3 regions of the Variovorax monticola genome follow, and region 2 is predicted to be linked to each of the others. Evidence: riboswitches for the same ligand, from Rfam matches in the RefSeq annotation. Region 2 holds a riboswitch; each other region holds the start of a gene.
What was found. Region 2 has a riboswitch for cobalamin ahead of cobM (precorrin-4 C(11)-methyltransferase). Riboswitches for the same ligand answer to the same signal wherever they lie in the genome.
Positions count from the first base shown of each region.

Region 1: another riboswitch for cobalamin. It lies ahead of ACSFA5_RS10625 (TonB-dependent receptor domain-containing protein); the one in region 2 lies ahead of cobM (precorrin-4 C(11)-methyltransferase).
Region 3: another riboswitch for cobalamin. It lies ahead of ACSFA5_RS21175 (TonB-dependent receptor); the one in region 2 lies ahead of cobM (precorrin-4 C(11)-methyltransferase).

Region 1 covers NZ_JBPJZP010000002.1:1,062,751-1,068,346, forward strand. The annotation lists gene ACSFA5_RS10620 (ClcB-like voltage-gated chloride channel protein) at 1-1,193, opposite strand, end outside; cobalamin riboswitch at 1,252-1,514, shown strand; gene ACSFA5_RS10625 (TonB-dependent receptor domain-containing protein) at 1,607-3,535, shown strand; gene ACSFA5_RS10630 (cobyrinic acid a,c-diamide synthase CobB) at 3,520-4,950, shown strand; gene ACSFA5_RS10635 (bifunctional adenosylcobinamide kinase/adenosylcobinamide-phosphate guanylyltransferase) at 4,934-5,530, shown strand; gene ACSFA5_RS10640 (ABC transporter substrate-binding protein) at 5,527-5,596, shown strand, end outside.
Region 2 covers NZ_JBPJZP010000001.1:494,828-500,423, forward strand. The annotation lists gene ACSFA5_RS02195 (tripartite tricarboxylate transporter substrate binding protein) at 1-843, opposite strand, end outside; gene ACSFA5_RS02200 (fumarylacetoacetate hydrolase family protein) at 889-1,767, opposite strand; gene ACSFA5_RS02205 (FadR/GntR family transcriptional regulator) at 1,911-2,654, shown strand; gene ACSFA5_RS02210 (DODA-type extradiol aromatic ring-opening family dioxygenase) at 2,679-3,512, opposite strand; cobalamin riboswitch at 3,704-3,965, shown strand; gene cobM (precorrin-4 C(11)-methyltransferase) at 4,119-4,976, shown strand; gene ACSFA5_RS02220 (sirohydrochlorin chelatase) at 4,973-5,596, shown strand, end outside.
Region 3 covers NZ_JBPJZP010000006.1:36,679-42,274, forward strand. The annotation lists gene ACSFA5_RS21160 (cation:proton antiporter domain-containing protein) at 1-160, shown strand, start outside; gene ACSFA5_RS21165 (hypothetical protein) at 187-591, opposite strand; gene ACSFA5_RS21170 (hypothetical protein) at 761-994, shown strand; cobalamin riboswitch at 1,032-1,307, shown strand; gene ACSFA5_RS21175 (TonB-dependent receptor) at 1,437-3,629, shown strand; gene ACSFA5_RS21180 (PepSY domain-containing protein) at 3,638-5,185, shown strand; gene ACSFA5_RS21185 (energy-coupling factor ABC transporter permease) at 5,232-5,596, shown strand, end outside.

The sequences.
Region 1 (5,596 bases), on a different contig from region 2:
AAGATCATCAAAATGGCCATCAGCGGCGCCTGCGTGGCACCCGCCAGGAACGCGCCCATGCCGACGATGGCGTAGGCGAACGGCGCCGACGTGGCCGCCGGCCACAGCGCCTGCACCCCCTGGCCGAACAGCGCACCGACCATGCAGCCGAAGAACAGCGCCGGCGTGAACACGCCGCCCACCGCGCCCGAGCCGGCGGTGGCCAGCGTCGCGGCTGTCTTGGCGAGCAGCACCAGCGCGATGAAAGTCCACGGCCACGGCGTGTGCAGCACCGCGTTGACCACGCTGTAGCCGTTGCCCCACACCTCGGGCACGGGCACCGAAATCGCGCCCATCGCCAAGCCGCCCAGCGCCAGCCGCCACGGCAGCGCCAGCGGCAGCCGAGAGAACAGCGCCCGGCTGCCCTGCAGCGCGCGCAGGAAGCCGACCGCCGCAAAGCCCAGCAGCACGCCGAGCACGCAGAACAGCGCGACCTCGGTGCCGTGGATCTCCGGGAACGCCGGCATCCGGTAGGGCGGCTGGTAGCCGGGCAGCGCGCGCATGGCGACGTTGGCGACCACCGAGGCGATGATGATCGGCCCCACGCTTTCCATCGCGATGGAGCCCAGCACGATTTCGGCGACGAAGAAGGCGCCCGCGATGGGCGCGTTGTAGGCGGCGGTCAGGCCCGCCGCCGCGCCGCAGGCCACCAGCAGCCGCAGCCGCTCGACCGGAAAGCGGAACACCCGGCCCAGCAGCGACGCCGCCAGCGCCGCGAGCTGCACCATCGAGCCTTCGCGCCCGATGGAGCCGCCGCTGCCGATGCTGACCAGCGACGACGCGCTGCGCACCAGCGTCTGCGCCACCGGAATGCGCCCGTCGCCCAGCACGATGGCTTCCATGTAGTCGGACGTGGCGCTCTGCGCCGCGATTCGTTTTGCCGCGACGAGCAGCAACCCCGCCACCAGCCCGCCGAGCGTGGGGCAGGCGATGCGCGCCCACCACGGCAGGCCTTTGGCCATGGCCACCAGCCCGTTGCCGGGGCCGAGCACCAGGTGTTCGAAGTGATAGAGCGCCGCGCGGAAGAGTTCGGTCGCCAGCGTGCCGAGCAGCCCCGCCACGATCGACCACAGCAGCATCGATTGCCAGCCGGAAACACCAAACAGACGCTGCAGCGCCGAACGAAGATTCAGGAATACCGAGGCGGGCCGCATATGGCAACCGATGTTAGCGGCGGCCCGCAACTTTCGACTTAGAGAAGAATCGTCAGGGCCTAAAATGCGGCCCGTTGGTGCTTGCGGCCTGGTTCACATGCCGCGGTTCAACGGGAAGCAGGAGTGGAAGCCCCACCGACCTCACGCAGGTCGGAACAAGGCCCAAGCCGCCTGCGCTGCCCCCGCAACGGTCAAGCAGACGGCGCCGCAAGGCGCCAACCCCTTTCCATTCAAGCCACTGGGCGCCCTGAAACAGGTGCCTGGGAAGGCGGCAGGGGTCGTTCTGCCAGCCCGGATACCGGCCAACGAGGCGGCTGCCGCATGCATGAACATCCACGCATGGGCAGCCATGGCGCCCATGGCGCCGGCGGGGAGGCCGGCAAGGGGTATAGACGTTTCGTTCGGTCCATTCAATGATTTCCCACGTTTGCTTTTCCAGCGGCCGCGCGCCTGTGCGCCGCCTGCGTTTCGCCTGCCTGCAACTGCCTCTGGGCATGGCGCTGGCTTCCGCCTTCGGTGGCCTCGCCCATGCCCAGGAAGCCCCGGCCCTGGCCGAAACGGTGGTCACGGCCAACCGCACGCCGCAGGCGCTGTCTGATCTGGTGGGCGATGTGTCCATCGTCGACCGCCAGGCCATCGAGCGCAGCGGCGCGACCGGCGTGGCCGACGTGCTGGCGCGCCTGCCGGGCATCGAGATCTCGCGCAACGGCGGCGTGGGCAACACCACCAGCCTGTTCATCCGCGGCGCGGAAACGCGCTTCACGGCCGTGTACCTGGACGGCGTGCGCATCGACTCGCAGTCCACCGGCGGCGCCGGCTGGGAAGGCATTCCGCTGTCGCAGATCGACCGCATCGAAGTGCTGCGCGGCCCGGCCGCAGCCGTCTACGGCTCGGACGCCGTGGGCGGCGTGATCCAGCTGTTCACGCGGCGCGGCGAAGAGGGCGTGCGGCCCTACGCGGGCATCGGCTTCGGCAGCAACGGGCTGCGCAAGATAGAAGGCGGCGTGAGCGGCAAGTCGGGGCTGCTCGACTACGCGTTCGGCGTGGCGCATGAAGAAAGCAAGGGCTTCAACGTGCAGCCCGTCGACAAGCGCACGCCCAGCAAGGACGGCTTCACCAGCCCCGACCGCGACGGCTACCGCAGCACCTCGGGCAACGTGAAGCTGGGTTTGCAGATCACGCCCGACCAGCGCCTGGACGCCACGCTGCTCACCAGCGACATCACGGCCGGCTACGACGCCACCGTGTCGTACCGCAGCCGCCTGCCCATCACCTTCGCCAACGACCAGGCGAACAACACGCTGCGCACCGCCGGGCTGACCTGGTCGGCCAAGTGGAACGACATCTACAGCACCCGCGTGCAGGTGACCGACTCGCAAACCGTCTACAAGACGCAGCCGTCGTTCTACCGCACCGAAACCAAGCTGCGCGGCTACCTGTTCCAGAACGAGTTCCGCTTCGGCCCGCACCTGCTGAGCGCCACCTTCGAGCGCCGCGAAGACGCGCTCGAAAACGCGCCCACCACCTCGTCGAAGCTGCTGTCGCGCGACCGTGCGCAGGACGCCGTTTCGCTGGGCTACGGCTTCGTGCAAGGCCCGCATTCGCTGCAGCTGCACGTGCGCCACGACAGGGACAGCGAGTTCGGCGGCAAGACCACCGGCAGCGCGGCCTACGGCTACGCCATCACCCCGGCGCTGCGTTTCACCGCCTCGGCCGGCACTGCGTTCCGCGTGCCCACGCTCTACCAGCGCTTCAGCGAGTACGGCCTGGCCACGCTCAAGCCCGAGTCGAGCCGCAACGTCGAGCTGGGCCTGCAGTACACCGAAGGCGGCACCCAGGCGGGCATCGTGGTCTACAACAACCGGGTGCAGAACCTGATCGTGTTCGACGGCACCGCCAAGGGCTGCGCCTCGTCGTTCGGTTGCTACTCCAGCACCGCGCGCGCGCGCTACCAGGGCGTGACGCTGTCGGGCAGCCAGCGTTTGGGCGACGTGACCCTGCGCGCCTCGCTCGACTACCAGGACCCGCGCGACCTGGCCACCGACCACCTGCTGGCTCGCCGTGCGCAGCGCCACGCCGTGCTGGGCGCCGACTGGCGCGTGGCCGGCTGGACACTGGGCGCCGAGGTGCAGACCTCGAGCAAGCGCTACGACGACGCGGCCAACACCGTCAGGCTCGGCGGCTACACCGTGCTGAACCTGTCGGCCAGCACCCAAATCACGCGCGACCTGAACCTGGTGGCGCGCGTCGACAATGTGGGCAACAAGGACTACCAGTTCGCGCGGCTGTATGCCAATGCAGGCCGCACCGCGTACGTCGGCCTCAAGTGGACGCCTCAGTAAACCCCTCACCCCTGCCCACCGGCAGCCCAGGTGCCGCGGCGGCCTCGCGCGCCACCTGCGCCGCGGTGCTGGTCGCCGCGCCTGCCTCCGGCCAAGGCAAGACCACCGTCGCCGCCGCGCTCGCGCGGCTGCACACGCGCCAGGGACAGCGCGTGCGCGCCTTCAAGTGCGGGCCCGACTTCCTGGACCCGCTGTGGCTGGCGCTGGCCACCGGCGCGCCGGTGCATTCGCTCGACCTGTGGATGACCGGCGAGGCCGACTGCCGCGCGCGCCTGCGTGCCGCGGCGGCCGAATGCGACCTGGTGATCGTCGAAGGCGTGATGGGCCTGTTCGACGGCACGCCCAGCGCCGCCGACCTGGCCGAGCGCTTCGGCCTGCCGGTGCTGGCGGTGATCGACGCGCATGCCATGGCCGGCACCTTCGGGGCGCTGGCCTACGGTCTGCAGAACTTTCGCCCCGGCCTGCCGTGGGCCGGCGTGCTGGCCAACCGTGTGGCCAGCGAGCGGCATGCGGGCATGCTGAAAGACGCGCTGCGCGAACCCTCGCAGTGGATGGGCGCCTTGCCGCGCGATGCGGGCTTCACGCTGCCTGAACGTCACCTCGGGCTGGTGCTGGCCAGCGAGCTGGGCGATGCGATGGCGCGGCTCGATGCGGTCGCCGATGTGCTGGCCACCACGCCGTTGGGGCAGATGCAGCCTTCGCAGCTGCCACAGGTGAACTTCGATGCCCCTGCACCCGAGCAGCCTGTGCAGCCCCTGCTGGCCGGTCGCACCGTCGCCATCGCGCGCGATGCGGCCTTCTCGTTCATCTACCCCGCGAACCTCGACGTGCTCAAGGCGCTGGGCGCGCAGCTGTCCTTTTTCTCGCCGCTGGCGGGCGATGCGGTGCCCGCATGCGATGCCGTGTGGCTGCCCGGCGGCTACCCGGAGCTGCATGCCGAGGCGCTCTCTGGCTGCACGGCGGCGCGCGAGTCGCTCGCCGCCCATGCCGCGGCCGGCAAGCCGGTGTGGGCCGAGTGCGGCGGCATGATGGTGCTGTTCGACGAGCTCGCCACGCAAGACGACGCCGCACAGGGCGTGCAAGTGCACCGCATGTGGGGCCTGCTGCCCGGCAAGGTCGCGATGCAGAAGCGCCTGGCCGGCCTGGGCCCGCAGCAGCTGGTGCTCGGCGAGCGCACCCTGCGCGGCCACACTTTTCACTATTCGCTGTGCGACACGCCGCTGGCGCCCGTCGCCCATACCGCCCGACCCACCGTGACCCAGCCCGTGGGCGCGCGCGGCGGCGAGGCGCTGTACGTGCACGGCCTGGTGCGCGCGAGCTACTTCCATGCATGGTTCGCCTCCAGCCCGCAAGCCACCGCGCGCCTGTTCGGCGCCATGCCCATCGAGTTGGAGAGCCATGCCCCTGTCGCCTAAGCCGAAGACCGCCGTGCACGAATTCATCCTCGGCGGCCAGAAGAGCGGCAAGTCGCGCCGCGGCGAGCAGCGCGCCATCGACTGGCTGGCCGCTGGCCCACGCCACCGCGCCGTGATGATCGCCACCGCCCAGCCCTACGACGACGAGATGCTCGAGCGCATCGTGCGCCACCAGGCCGACCGCGCCGAGCGCGTGCCCGGCATGCGCACCATCGAAGAGCCCATAGAGCTTGCGCGCGCCGTGGTCACGCAGAGCACGCCCGAGACGCTGGTGGTCGTCGACTGCCTCACGCTGTGGCTCACCAACCTGACGATGCCCATGCCCTGCGAAGACGCGCGCCCCGCCACGCGCACGCCGGCCACGCACATCGCCATGCTGCTGGTGGCGCTGCGCGAGGCGGGCGGCCCTGTGGTGCTGGTCGGCAACGAAATCGGCCTGGGCGTGATTCCGCTGGGCCGCGAGACGCGCGCGTTCGTCGACGCCCTTGGCCGACTGAACCAGGACGTGGCCGCCGCCTGCGACCGCGTGACCCTGATGGCCGCCGGCCTGCCGTTGACGCTGAAGGCGCCTGCCGCATGAAGACCTTGCGCATGTCATTGGCCGCGCTCGGCCTGATGCTGTTCGCATGGACGGCGCACGCCGTCG
Region 2 (5,596 bases):
CTTGGCGATCTTCTGGTTGAGCAGATCGACGATCGGCTGGGGCGTGCCCTTGGGCGCGAGGATGCCGAGCCAGATCGTCGCGGTGTAGTCGGGCAGGCCCAGCTCGGCCATGGTGGGCACGTCGGGCATCACGCTGGAGCGCGTCTTGCCGGTGGTGGCGAGCGCACGCACCTTGCCGGTGGCGATCAGGTCGGTCATGGTGCCGACGGCGTCGAACATCATGTCGACCTGGCCGCCGAGCACGTCGGTGCGCGCGCCGCCGCTGCTCTTGTAGGGGATGTGCACGACGTCCACGCCCGCCATGCTCTTGAAGAGCTCGCCGGCCATGTGGTACGGCGTGCCCGTGCCCGAAGAGGCGTAGTTGAGCTTGCCCGGGCTCGACTTGGCCTGGCGGATGAGTTCGGGCAGCGTCTTGGGCGCGAGGCCCGAGCGCACCACCAGCACCAGAGGCGCCTCGTTCACCGGCGCCACCGCCGTGAAGTCGCGCATCAGCTCGTAGGGCTTCTGGCGCAGCAGCGACTCGTTCACGGTCTGCGTGTTCGACATCATGAGCAGCGTGTAGCCGTCGGGCGCGGCCTTGGCCACGAACTGCGTGCCGATCACCGCGCCCGCGCCGGGCCGGTTCTCCACGATGAACGACTTGCCGGTTTCGCGGCCCAGCTTTTCAGCGAGCACGCGGGCGTACACGTCGGCCGAGCCGCCCGGCCCGAAGGGCACGACGATGGTCACCGTGCGCGACGGGTAGGCCGACGCGTCCTCGGCATGCGCCGCGGCGCCCTGCCCCAGCGAAAAGGCGGCGAGCGCCAGCGCGGCGAGCCCGCGCACCGATCCTTGCTTCCACATGGCTTGTCTCCTTGTGTTCTTGTGTGTGCTGCTGTGCAGGGGCGCTCAGCCGACCGTGTTTTCCAGCACGCCGATGTGCTGGATCTCGATGCGCACGGTGTCGTTCGTCTGCAAAAACTTCGGCGGCGTGAAGCCGATGCCCACGCCGGCCGGCGTGCCGGTCGCGATCAGGTCGCCCGGCATCAGCGCGATGCCGGCCGAGATGGTCTCGATGAGCGTGGGAATGTCGAAGATCAACTGCGCGGTGTTCGCGTTCTGCCGCAGTTCGCCGTTGACCCAGCACTTCACGTCGAGGTTGGCCGCGTCGAGTTCGTCGGCCGTCACCAGGTACGGGCCCATGGGGCAGAAGCCGTCGAGCGCCTTGCCCAGGAACCACTGGCGGTGCAGCTTCTGCAGGTCGCGCGCGGTGACGTCGTTGACGATGGTGTAGCCGAACACGTGGTCCAGTGCGTCGGCCTTGCGGATGCCGCGCCCGCCCTTGCCGATGACGACCGTGAGCTCGGCCTCGTAGTCGAGTTGCTTCACCACGCCCTTGTGCGGTGGGATGGTGTCGCCGGGCCCGATGACCGAGGTGAAGGGCTTGGTGAAGACCACCGGCGCCTCGGGCGCGTGCTCGCCCTCCTTGGCGCTGCTGTCGAAGCCCGACTTGCTGAACTCGGCTGCATGTTCGGCGTAGTTCTTGCCCACGCAGAAGATGTTGCGGCGCGGCTGCGCGATGGGTGCCAGCAACTTGGCACCGGCCAGCGGCTGGCCTTCGCCTTGGGCGACCAATTGGTTCTTCAGCTCGCCGAAGCGTTCGATCAGCTCGACCAGGTCGCCGGCAAAGCCCGGCACCAGGTCGGCGAGGGGCCAGAAGCGTTGCGCCTGCGTGTCGACCAGCACGGGAACGGCGCGATCGACCAGGGAAACGGATGCGAATTTCATGGGAGTGGAAGGCGTCGTCGCGACGGCAGAATAAGACAGTTGCGGGAAGCGCAATGTAGAACCAAAATGAACCATCATCAATACCAATTCCTCAAATTTAAGGACCAATTGGTACTACTAACAGCATCTACCGGGAGCAGCGAATGAGCGAGCACGAGGCCATGACGGCAGCGCCCGGAGCGTCGGCCCTGCAGCCCAAGGCCGAAGGGGCGAAGGCCCTGTCGCGCTACCTGCGCGAAGGCATTGCGAGCGGCACGCTGCAGGCGGGCGTGAAGCTGCCCGCCGAGCGCGAGCTGAGCGAGCGTTTCGGCGCCTCTCGCGGTGCGGTGCGCCGCGTGCTGTCGGGTTTTCGCGAGCGCGGGCTGATCACGCAATCGGTCGGCAGCGGCACCTTCGTGGCGGCAACCGCCACGCCGGCCTCCACGGCGGGAACGGCGGCGCTGCTGCCGGTGCCCTCGCTGCATGTCAACGTGAGCCCGGCGGAGCTGATGGTGGCGCGCCGGCTGATAGAGCCGTTGATGCCGTCGCTGATCACGCGCAACGCCACGGCGGCCGACTTCGCGGCAATGCAGCACTGCATCGAGCAATCGGAGGCGGCCGAGACCATCGAGGGCTTCGAGCACTGGGACGGCGAGTTGCACAAGGCGCTGGCGGTGGCCACGCACAACGGCTTCTTCGTGCACATCCTGGAACTGACGCAGCGCGTGCGCGACCAGGGCGAATGGGGGCGGCTCAAGGCCAAGTCGCTCACCGGGCCACGGCGCGCGCAGTACGAGCAGCAGCACCGTGCGCTGGTCGAGGCGCTGCGCGATCGCGACGAAGCCGGAGCGCAGCGCGTGCTGGTCCAGCACCTGGACCAGATCCAGCGCAACCTTTTCGGGGACTGAACGGGCCGCGCCTTCTTCGCGTTCCTACGCGGCTGCCGCGCCGAAGCGGAAGCTGGAGACGACCAGCCCGCCCATGAAGGCGTCCTCGTGGTAGACGCGCTCGCCGGCCTCGGCCTCGGCCGCGCCGACGGCCACCATCAGCGGGATCAGGTGCTCTTCGCGCGGATGCGCCACGCGTGCGGACGGCGCCGCGGCCCAGTCGAGCAACTGCGCGCTGCGCCCGGTGCTCGAACCCTTGACCACCGCGGCGTCGAGCCAGTCGTCGAAGGCCTTCGACACGCCGTGCGCCTGCGGGCCGAAGTTGCGCAGGTTGTGATAGCTCAGGCCACTGCCGACGATCAACACGTTTTCATCGCGCAGCGGCGCAATGGCGCGGCCCAGCGCCAGATGCTCCGCCGGGTCGAGCCCGCGGCGCAGCGACAGCTGCACCACCGGCACGTCGGCCTTCGGGTAGATGGCGGCCATCGGCGAGAACATGCCGTGGTCGTAGCCGCGCTCGGGGTCGATCTGCACCGGCAGGCCGGCCGCGGCAATGAGCGACTGCACGCGCTGCGCGAGTTCGGGCGAGCCGGGCGCGTCGTAACGCACGTCGTAGGTGTGCGCGGGGAAGCCGCCGTAGTCGTAGATCATGGGCGGCCGGGGGTTGCCCTGCACCGCGAAGACGGGCGCCTCCCAGTGCGCCGACACCATCAGGATGGCGGCGGGCGTGCGGCCGATCTGGCGCGGCATGTCTGCCAGCGAGGCGGCGAGCTGGTCGTAGGTGGCGCCCATTTCCTTCTTCATCCAGGGCCAGGGGCCGCCGCCGTGCGAAATGAAGTACGTGGGCAGTCGCGATGTGTTCGTGTTGTCGTGGGTCAAGTCGATGCTCCTTGAAAGCGTTGGACCGACTTTAGACATTTCCCCCAAGGAAATCGACAGGCCAGGATGCAACGAATCGGTTCCTGCCAAGAAACATTGAAGGCTCCTGGCGCCACGGCTGAGGGTCGCCGAGTTGCGCGAACGGCAGCTGCGCCCACCTTTCGTGGGCTCGGCGGCAAGTCAGCTGATACACTTTTCAGGCGTTGTCAGGTGTCCTGGCGCCCCGTGGAAACGGCGGGGTGGCCAGGGTGAAACGGGAAGTCGGTGCGCAGCGGTGATGAACACCGCGCCATGCCGACGCTGCCCCCGCAACGGTAAGCGAGTCAAAAGCAAAACCCCGGGATCCGGTCCCACGCCACTGTGTCACGAACGGCACGGGAAGGTGGTTTTTGCAGGAGAGCCGATGGCCCTCCGCTCGCAAGCCCGGAGACCGGCCTGACGACCAGCGCATGACCTTGCGGTGGGCGAGGATCGGCGGGCGACGCATGGCGTTCGGCTCGATGCATCCTCGCATCCGTCGCAGCGCATTCACGCAAGCCTCCCGATTTCTCCCTCCCGCCGGGTCTTACCGACCATCTGTCGCGCGGCGGGCGCGGAGGAACCATCATGAACGAGCGAGCCATCGCTCCAAGCAGCACTGCGCAGGCAGCGTGCACGCCGGGAACCGTGTGGTTCGTCGGCGCGGGTCCGGGCGACCCCGAACTCATCACCGTCAAGGGCCGCGGCCTGGTCGAACGCGCCGGGGCCATCCTGTTCGCGGGCTCGCTCGTGAGCGAAGCCGCCACGCGCTGGGCGCCGCCCGGCTGCGCCATTGCCGACAGCAAGGACATGACGCTCGAGCAGATGTCCGCCTGGCTCATTGCGCAGGCCGCGCGCTGCGCCACCGTGGTACGCCTGCAGACCGGCGACCCGGGTCTGTACGGCGCGCTCATCGAGCTGGTGCAGCCGCTGGATGCGGCGGGCGTGCCGATCGGCGTGGTGCCGGGCGTGTCTTCGGCCATGGCCTCGGCGGCGGCGGCGGTGGAAAGCCTCACGCTGCCCGAGGTCACGCAGACCGTGATCTTCACGCGCGTGGAAGGCCGCACACCGATGCCCGAAGGCGAATCGCTGGAGGCGCTGGCCGCGCACCACAGCACGCTGTGCATCTTCCTGAGCATCACGCTCATGGGCAAGGTCACGGCCGCGCTGGCGGCCGCCGGCTGGTCGCCCGACGCACCCGTGGTGGTGGTGCACAAGGCGAGCTGGCCGGGCGAAGAGAAGATTGTGCGCGGCACGGTCGCCACCATCCAGGCGCTGTGCCGCGAGGCGCGCATCGTGAGCCAGTCGATGATCATCGCCAGCCCCACGCTGGGCGCACGGCAGTGGACCACGCTGGCCAAATCCAAACTCTACGACGCGAGCTTCACGCACCGCTTCCGGCGCGCGAGCGTTCCCGTCGAAACCCTCCTTCAGGACACCCCATGAGCACCGAAACCGTTCTTCTGGTGGGCCACGGCTCGCGCGAAAAATCCGGCAACGACGAGATCGAGGCCTTTGCGGCGCAGTGGCGCGAGCGCCAGCCGGGCTGGCGCATCGAGGTCTGCTTCATCGAGTTCTCCGAAGTCACGATGAGCGAGGGGCTGCGCCGCGCGGCCGAGGGCGCGCCGCGCGTGGTCGTGGTGCCGCTCATCCTGAATGCGGCGGGCCACGTGAAGATGGACATTCCGCAGGCCATCGACGGCGCGCGGCTGAAGTTCCCGATGGTGCAGTTCCTGTATGCGCCGCACCTCACGGCCTGCGACCCGATCCTGGCCATCTTGCGGCGGCGCCTGAAGGGCGCGATGCAGGCGCTGGACATGCCCGACCCCACCACCACCGGCGTGGTCATTCTGGGCCGCGGCTCTTCGGACCGACAGGCCAACGGCGACATGGCGAAGATGGCGCGCTGGCTGCTGGAGGAAACCGACCACGAGCTGGTGGACCTGGCCTTCACCGGCATCACCTACCCGCGCCTGGAGAAGGCCGTGCAGCGCCAGAGCCTGCAGGGCATGAAGCAGGTGGTGGTGCTGCCGTACTACCTGTTCAACGGCACGCTGGTCGAACGC
Region 3 (5,596 bases), on a different contig from region 2:
CCCCACCATCCAGACCGTGATCCGCAGCCACAACGAGCAGGAGGCGCGTCTGCTCACGCAGGAAACCTCGGCCACCGTTTTCCTCGGCGAACACGAACTGGCCCAGGCCATGGCCCGCGACGTGGTTCAGCGCGCCGTGTCGATGGCCGTGCCGGCTTGACGCACTCGCCTGCCGACGCGCCGATGTCAGAGGTCTTCGATGACCAGGGCGCGGTAGCGCTGTGCCATGGCGTAAGGCACGGTGCGCACCGCCTCCATCAGCTTGTCGGCGGTTTCACGGTCGTCGGTCTTGACCAGCAAGGCCGCGTGGCCTTCCTTCGCGAGCTTGGTGTAGGCCCGCACGGTGGCGCCTTCGGTGCCGGCCGAGGGCAGCGGGTCGTCGGCAAGCTCGACGGTCGGCGTGATCTGCGACAGCACGGCTTGCGGCGGAAGCAGGAAGATGTCGTCGCTGCTCATGCCGTTGTCCACGAGCTGCTGGCCGACGCGGCTCGCGTCTTCCAGCTTCGCGAACATCACCATCGAGTAGCCCGTCGGATAGAACGCGCCGCCAAGGGTCGCCCGCATGCTCGGGTCCAGGCTGAATGATTTCATGCTGCCTCCTGCGTATGGTTTTCGAGAACAAGGACCCGCCTTGGGTCCTCGAGCAAAAACATTAGGTCGCGTCACGGGCGTGCTCTGTAGGAGAAGCCCGGGAGCTGTCAACGGTGCAAGCGCCCCAGGCATTCAACAGTCAGCACCTTTTTTCTACCTTCACACCGCCATGCCCTCGCCCAGAAACATCGCGCTCACCGTCCACGAACTGGAACCGGGCGAATACCACTGGGTGCTGATGGAAGCAGCGGACGCACTGCCCGGTGCTCCCGAGCGGGCCCATGTCTACACGCCCCTCGAAGCCGCTTCGGAGCCGTACGGCAGCTATTCGAGCGCCCTGGTGGCGGGCGTGGCCGCGATGCGGCGGCTGTTCGGACCCGACAGCACGCTCGGCTCCCTATAATTCCGCCGGTTGGGTGCGTTAACTTTTGATAATTGCACCCCACCACGGTTCGAAGGTGCCCCGGGTTCATGTCGCATGGCCCAGGGTTAAACGGGAAGCAGGTGCGCCGCGTCGTTGAAGACGCGTCAAAGCCTGCGCTGCCCCCGCAACGGTCAGCGGATCTGGAAACCCTCACGCGCGAGCCTCTTTCTTGAAGGCTCGGCAGTCACTGCGCTTCGGCGTGGGAAGGCGAGGGTTTCGGTCGTCGTGTGCTCCATTCAGCACGCGTCGGCGCTCCGCGAGCCCGGATACCGGCCTTCGCAACCGCCTTCGGACGCAGCGGGAGTGCGTGTCCGGGCCTGCCGCTTCGCGCTCGCGCGCACCGTGGCAGCCCCGTCGCCTCTCCCCTCGCGTCCTTCATCGGTCGGAAGCCTGCGGGGACGCAGGCCGGAGGAGAAGTCACATGAGTCGAGCAACACGGGCGCGAAGGCACCCGGGCATTCACGCGCGCGCGCCGCTTTATCGCAGGCGCCTTTCAGGCCTTTCCATCGGGCTGGGCCTGGCCTTCGGGCCCTGCGCGGCCTTTGCCCAGTCGGGCGAAACGGCCGGCCAGAGCCAGAGCCTGAACCCGGTACGCATCGAGGCCGACCGCCACGCCCCGCTGGCCATCGACGAGCCCACGTCCACCGGCAGCCGGCTCGGCCTCACTCCGCTGGAAACGCCGGCCAGCATCGAGGTGCTGACGGGCGACACCATCCGCGCGCGCGGCGACGTATCGGTGGTCGACGCGGCCACCCGCGCCACCGGCATCACCGGTTCCCCCGGCCCCGGCAACGGCGGCACCGCGATGGCGGCGCGCGGCTTCACCGGCCACGGCTCGGTGATGCAGCTGTTCGACGGCACGCGCCTGTATGCGGGCGCCGGCACAGTCACGTTTCCGTTCGACACCTGGTCGGTCGAGCGCATCGAGGTGCTGCGCGGCGCGGCCTCGGTGATGTACGGCGAAGGCGCCATCGGCGGCGCCATCAACGTGGTGCCCAGGAAGCCCACGCGCGGCCCGATCCAGAACGAGGCGCTGGTCACGGTGGGCTCCGACGCCACCCGCCAGGTGGCCTTCGGCAGCGGCGGGGCGATCAACGACAAACTGTCGTACCGCTTCGACATCAGCCACCGCACCACCGACGGCTTCATGCAGCGCGGCGAGGCCGAGAGCCTGGCCGTGGGCGCGGCCGTGCGGCTGGACGTGTCGCCGCAGCTGCAGTTCACGCTCTCGCACGACGAGGGCCGCCAGTCGCCGCAGCGCTACTACGGCGTGCCGCTGATCGACGGGCGCCTGAACAGCCAGACGCTGCGCCAGAACTACAACCTGGACGACGCCGAAATCAAGTACCGCGACAAATGGACCCGGCTCGACGCCCAGTGGACGCCGAACGACGCCGTGACGGTGCGCAACCAGCTCTACCGCCTGGAGAGCAAGCGCCACTGGCGCAACAGCGAGACCTACACCTTCAACGCCACCACGCGCCGCGTGACGCGCGGCGACTACCTGGAGATCGGCCACGACCAGGAGCAGATCGGCAACCGCACCGACGCCACCCTCAAGCACAGCGTGTTCGGGCTGGCCAACCAGGTGCTGGTGGGCTTCGACGTGAACCGCATCGACTTCCAGCACACCAACGACTCGCCCTACGGCGGCCGCTCGGTGGTCGACCCCTTCGCCTTCAACCCCGGCACCTACGCCTCGCCCGTGGCCTACACGCCGCGCTACAAGACCAAGACCGACACCTACGCCTTCTTCACCGAAGACAAGCTGGCCTTCAACGAACAGTGGTCGGTGGTGGGCAGCCTGCGCTGGGACCATGCCAAGGTGGCGCGCACCGACCTGCAGAACGCCGCCAACAACCTGGGCAAGACCTTCGAGTACGCCACCGGCCGCCTCGGCGTGGTGTACGCGCCCGACGCGTCGCAGTCGTTCTACGCGCAGGTGGCGCGCGCGGCCGACCCGCTGACCTCGCTCATCAGCACCTCGGCCACGCAGGTGCCCTTCGAGCTGAGCACCGGCAAGCAGGTGGAGGTCGGCTACAAGCGCCAGCTGGCCGACGCCCGCGGCGCCTGGACCGTGGCGGCCTACCGCATCGAGAAGAACAAGCTGCTCTCGCGCGACGCGAACGACCCGACAAAGACACAGCAGATCGGCAAGCAGTCGTCAGAAGGCATCGAGGCCACGCTCGACCTGGCGCTCACGTCCACGCTGCGGCTCGAAGCCAACGTGGCCAAGCTGCGCGCGCGCTACGAGGACTTCAACGAGGTCGTGAACGGCGGGCTGGTCTCGCGCGCGGGCAACACGCCCAACGGCGTGCCCGAAGAGGCCGCCAACCTGTGGCTCAGCTGGCGCTTCCAGCCGCAGTGGGAGGCCGCTCTCGGCGTGCGCTACGTCGGCGCGCGCCAGGTCGATGCGGCCAACACACGCAAGATCGGCTCTTACACCGTGGCCGACGCCTCGGTGAGCTGGCAGGCGAACCCGACGCTCAAGCTGGCGCTGCGCGCCTACAACCTGGCGGACCGCAAGTACCCGGTGTCGTTCTCGAACGGCGGCAACCAGTGGTTGCTGGGCCGGCCGCGCTCGTTCGAGCTGTCGGCGCTGGTCGACTTCTGAGGTTCTGCATGAATTCCGTCATGACCTCCGCATGGCGCCGCGCCTGGCCGCGCATCCGGCACGGGCTCTACTGGACGCACCGGTGGCTGGGCATCGGCGGCTGCCTGCTGTTCGTCATGTGGTTCGTCTCGGGCGTGGTGATGATGTACGTGGGGTACCCCAACCTCACGGACGAGGAGCGGCTGGCGGGGCTCGCGCCGCTGCGCTTCGAGCAGGCGCAGGTCTCGCCCGTGGCCGCGCTGCAGGTGCTGCCCCAGGACGTGCGCATGCAGCCCCCGCGGCGCATGGGGCTTGAAATGCAGGGCGGCAGCGACGCCGGGCCGGTCTGGCGCATCGTCGATGCGCGCGGCGGCCGGCACACGGTGTCCGCGCGCGATGGCCGCGTGCCCGGCCCGGTCGACGCCGCGCAGGCCGAGGCCATCGCGCGCGCCTTCTCGGGCCACGCCGGCGCGCGCTGGGCCGAGACGCTGGAGCGCGACCAGTGGACCGTGCCGCAGGGCCTGAACCCGCTGCGCCCGCTGCACCGCATCGAGGTCGGCGACGCGGCCGGCACCGAGCTGTACGTGTCGCAGCGCAACGGCGAGGTGGTGCGCGACACCACGCGCCCGGAGCGTTTCTGGAACTGGCTGGGCTCGGTGCCGCACTGGATCTACTTCACCCCATTGCGGGCCGATCCGCCGCTGTGGCACGACGTGGTGGTGTGGCTGTCGGCGGCGTGCATCGTCTCGGCCGTGACGGGCATGGTCATCGGCATCCTGCGGGTGCGCGTGCGGCGCCGGTTCCGCAACGGGGCGGTCACGCCTTATTCGGGCTGGATGGCGTGGCACCACATCGCCGGGCTGATCGGCGGCTTCTTCGTGCTGACCTGGATCGTCAGCGGTTGGCTCTCGATGAACCCCAACGGCTGGTTCCAGCGCGGGCCGCTCGACGCCGCTGCCTTGGCGCGCTACACCGGGGCCGGTACGGTGCCGTTCCCTTGGCCACCGGCCTTGTTGCCGGCGGGCGAGGGCGAGGCTGCCCCGCGCGAGGCCGTGCTGCTGTGGTTCGACGGCCGGCCGCTGCTTCAGTTGCGCGACGCCAAGGCGCGTGTGCGCGTGGTCGACGCGGGCACGGGCGCCCCGGCATCGATCGGCAAGGACGACATCGTGCGCGCCGCCGCCCGACTGCGGCCCGGCGCCGCCGTGGCGCAGGCCGAGCTCCAGACCCGCGAAGACTTCCACTGGTACGGCCACCACCGCGAGCGCGTGCTGCCCGTGTGGCGGCTGCAGTTCGACGACCCGGCGCGCAGCTGGATCTACATAGCTCCCGCCGGCGGCCAGGTCGCAGGCAGCAACGACGCCGATTCACGGCTTCGCCGCTGGCTCTTCAACGCCGCGCACAGCCTGGACTTTCCCTGGCTGATTCACTACCGGCCGGCCTGGGACGTCGTGATGTGGCTGCTTTCCATCGTCGGCGCGGTGGCCTCGGCCAGCGGCGTGGTGATCGGCTGGCGACGGCTGCGGCGCAAGCCGCGGCCTTCCCCCGTTTCGAAGGGGCTTGCGCAAGCCAGCCCATGAACCAACAATCAACTTTCGCACTGCGGTGCATTTCAGGAGGTGCTCGATGCACATCGAACCAGGTCTGGTGGACGGATCCAAGATTTTTCTCAGCTATGCGACGGCAGCCGCCGCGCTGGCCTGCACAGGCAAGGTGGCCTTCGACACCGCCGTCAAGGACGGCCTTGCCGCCCTTGCGGTGCGCTCGGCCATTGCCGTGGCGCTGGTGTTCTGCTTCTTCGAGGTGCTGCCTCACCACCCGGTGGGCGTGTCCGAGGTGCACCTGATCCTGGGCACCACGCTGCTGCTGGTGTTCGGCCTGGCGCCCGCGGCCATCGGCCTGGCGGGCGGGCTGCTCATCCAGGGGTTGTTCTTCGAGCCGCAGGACATTCCGCAGTTCGGCATGAACGTCACCACCTTGCTGGTGCCCTT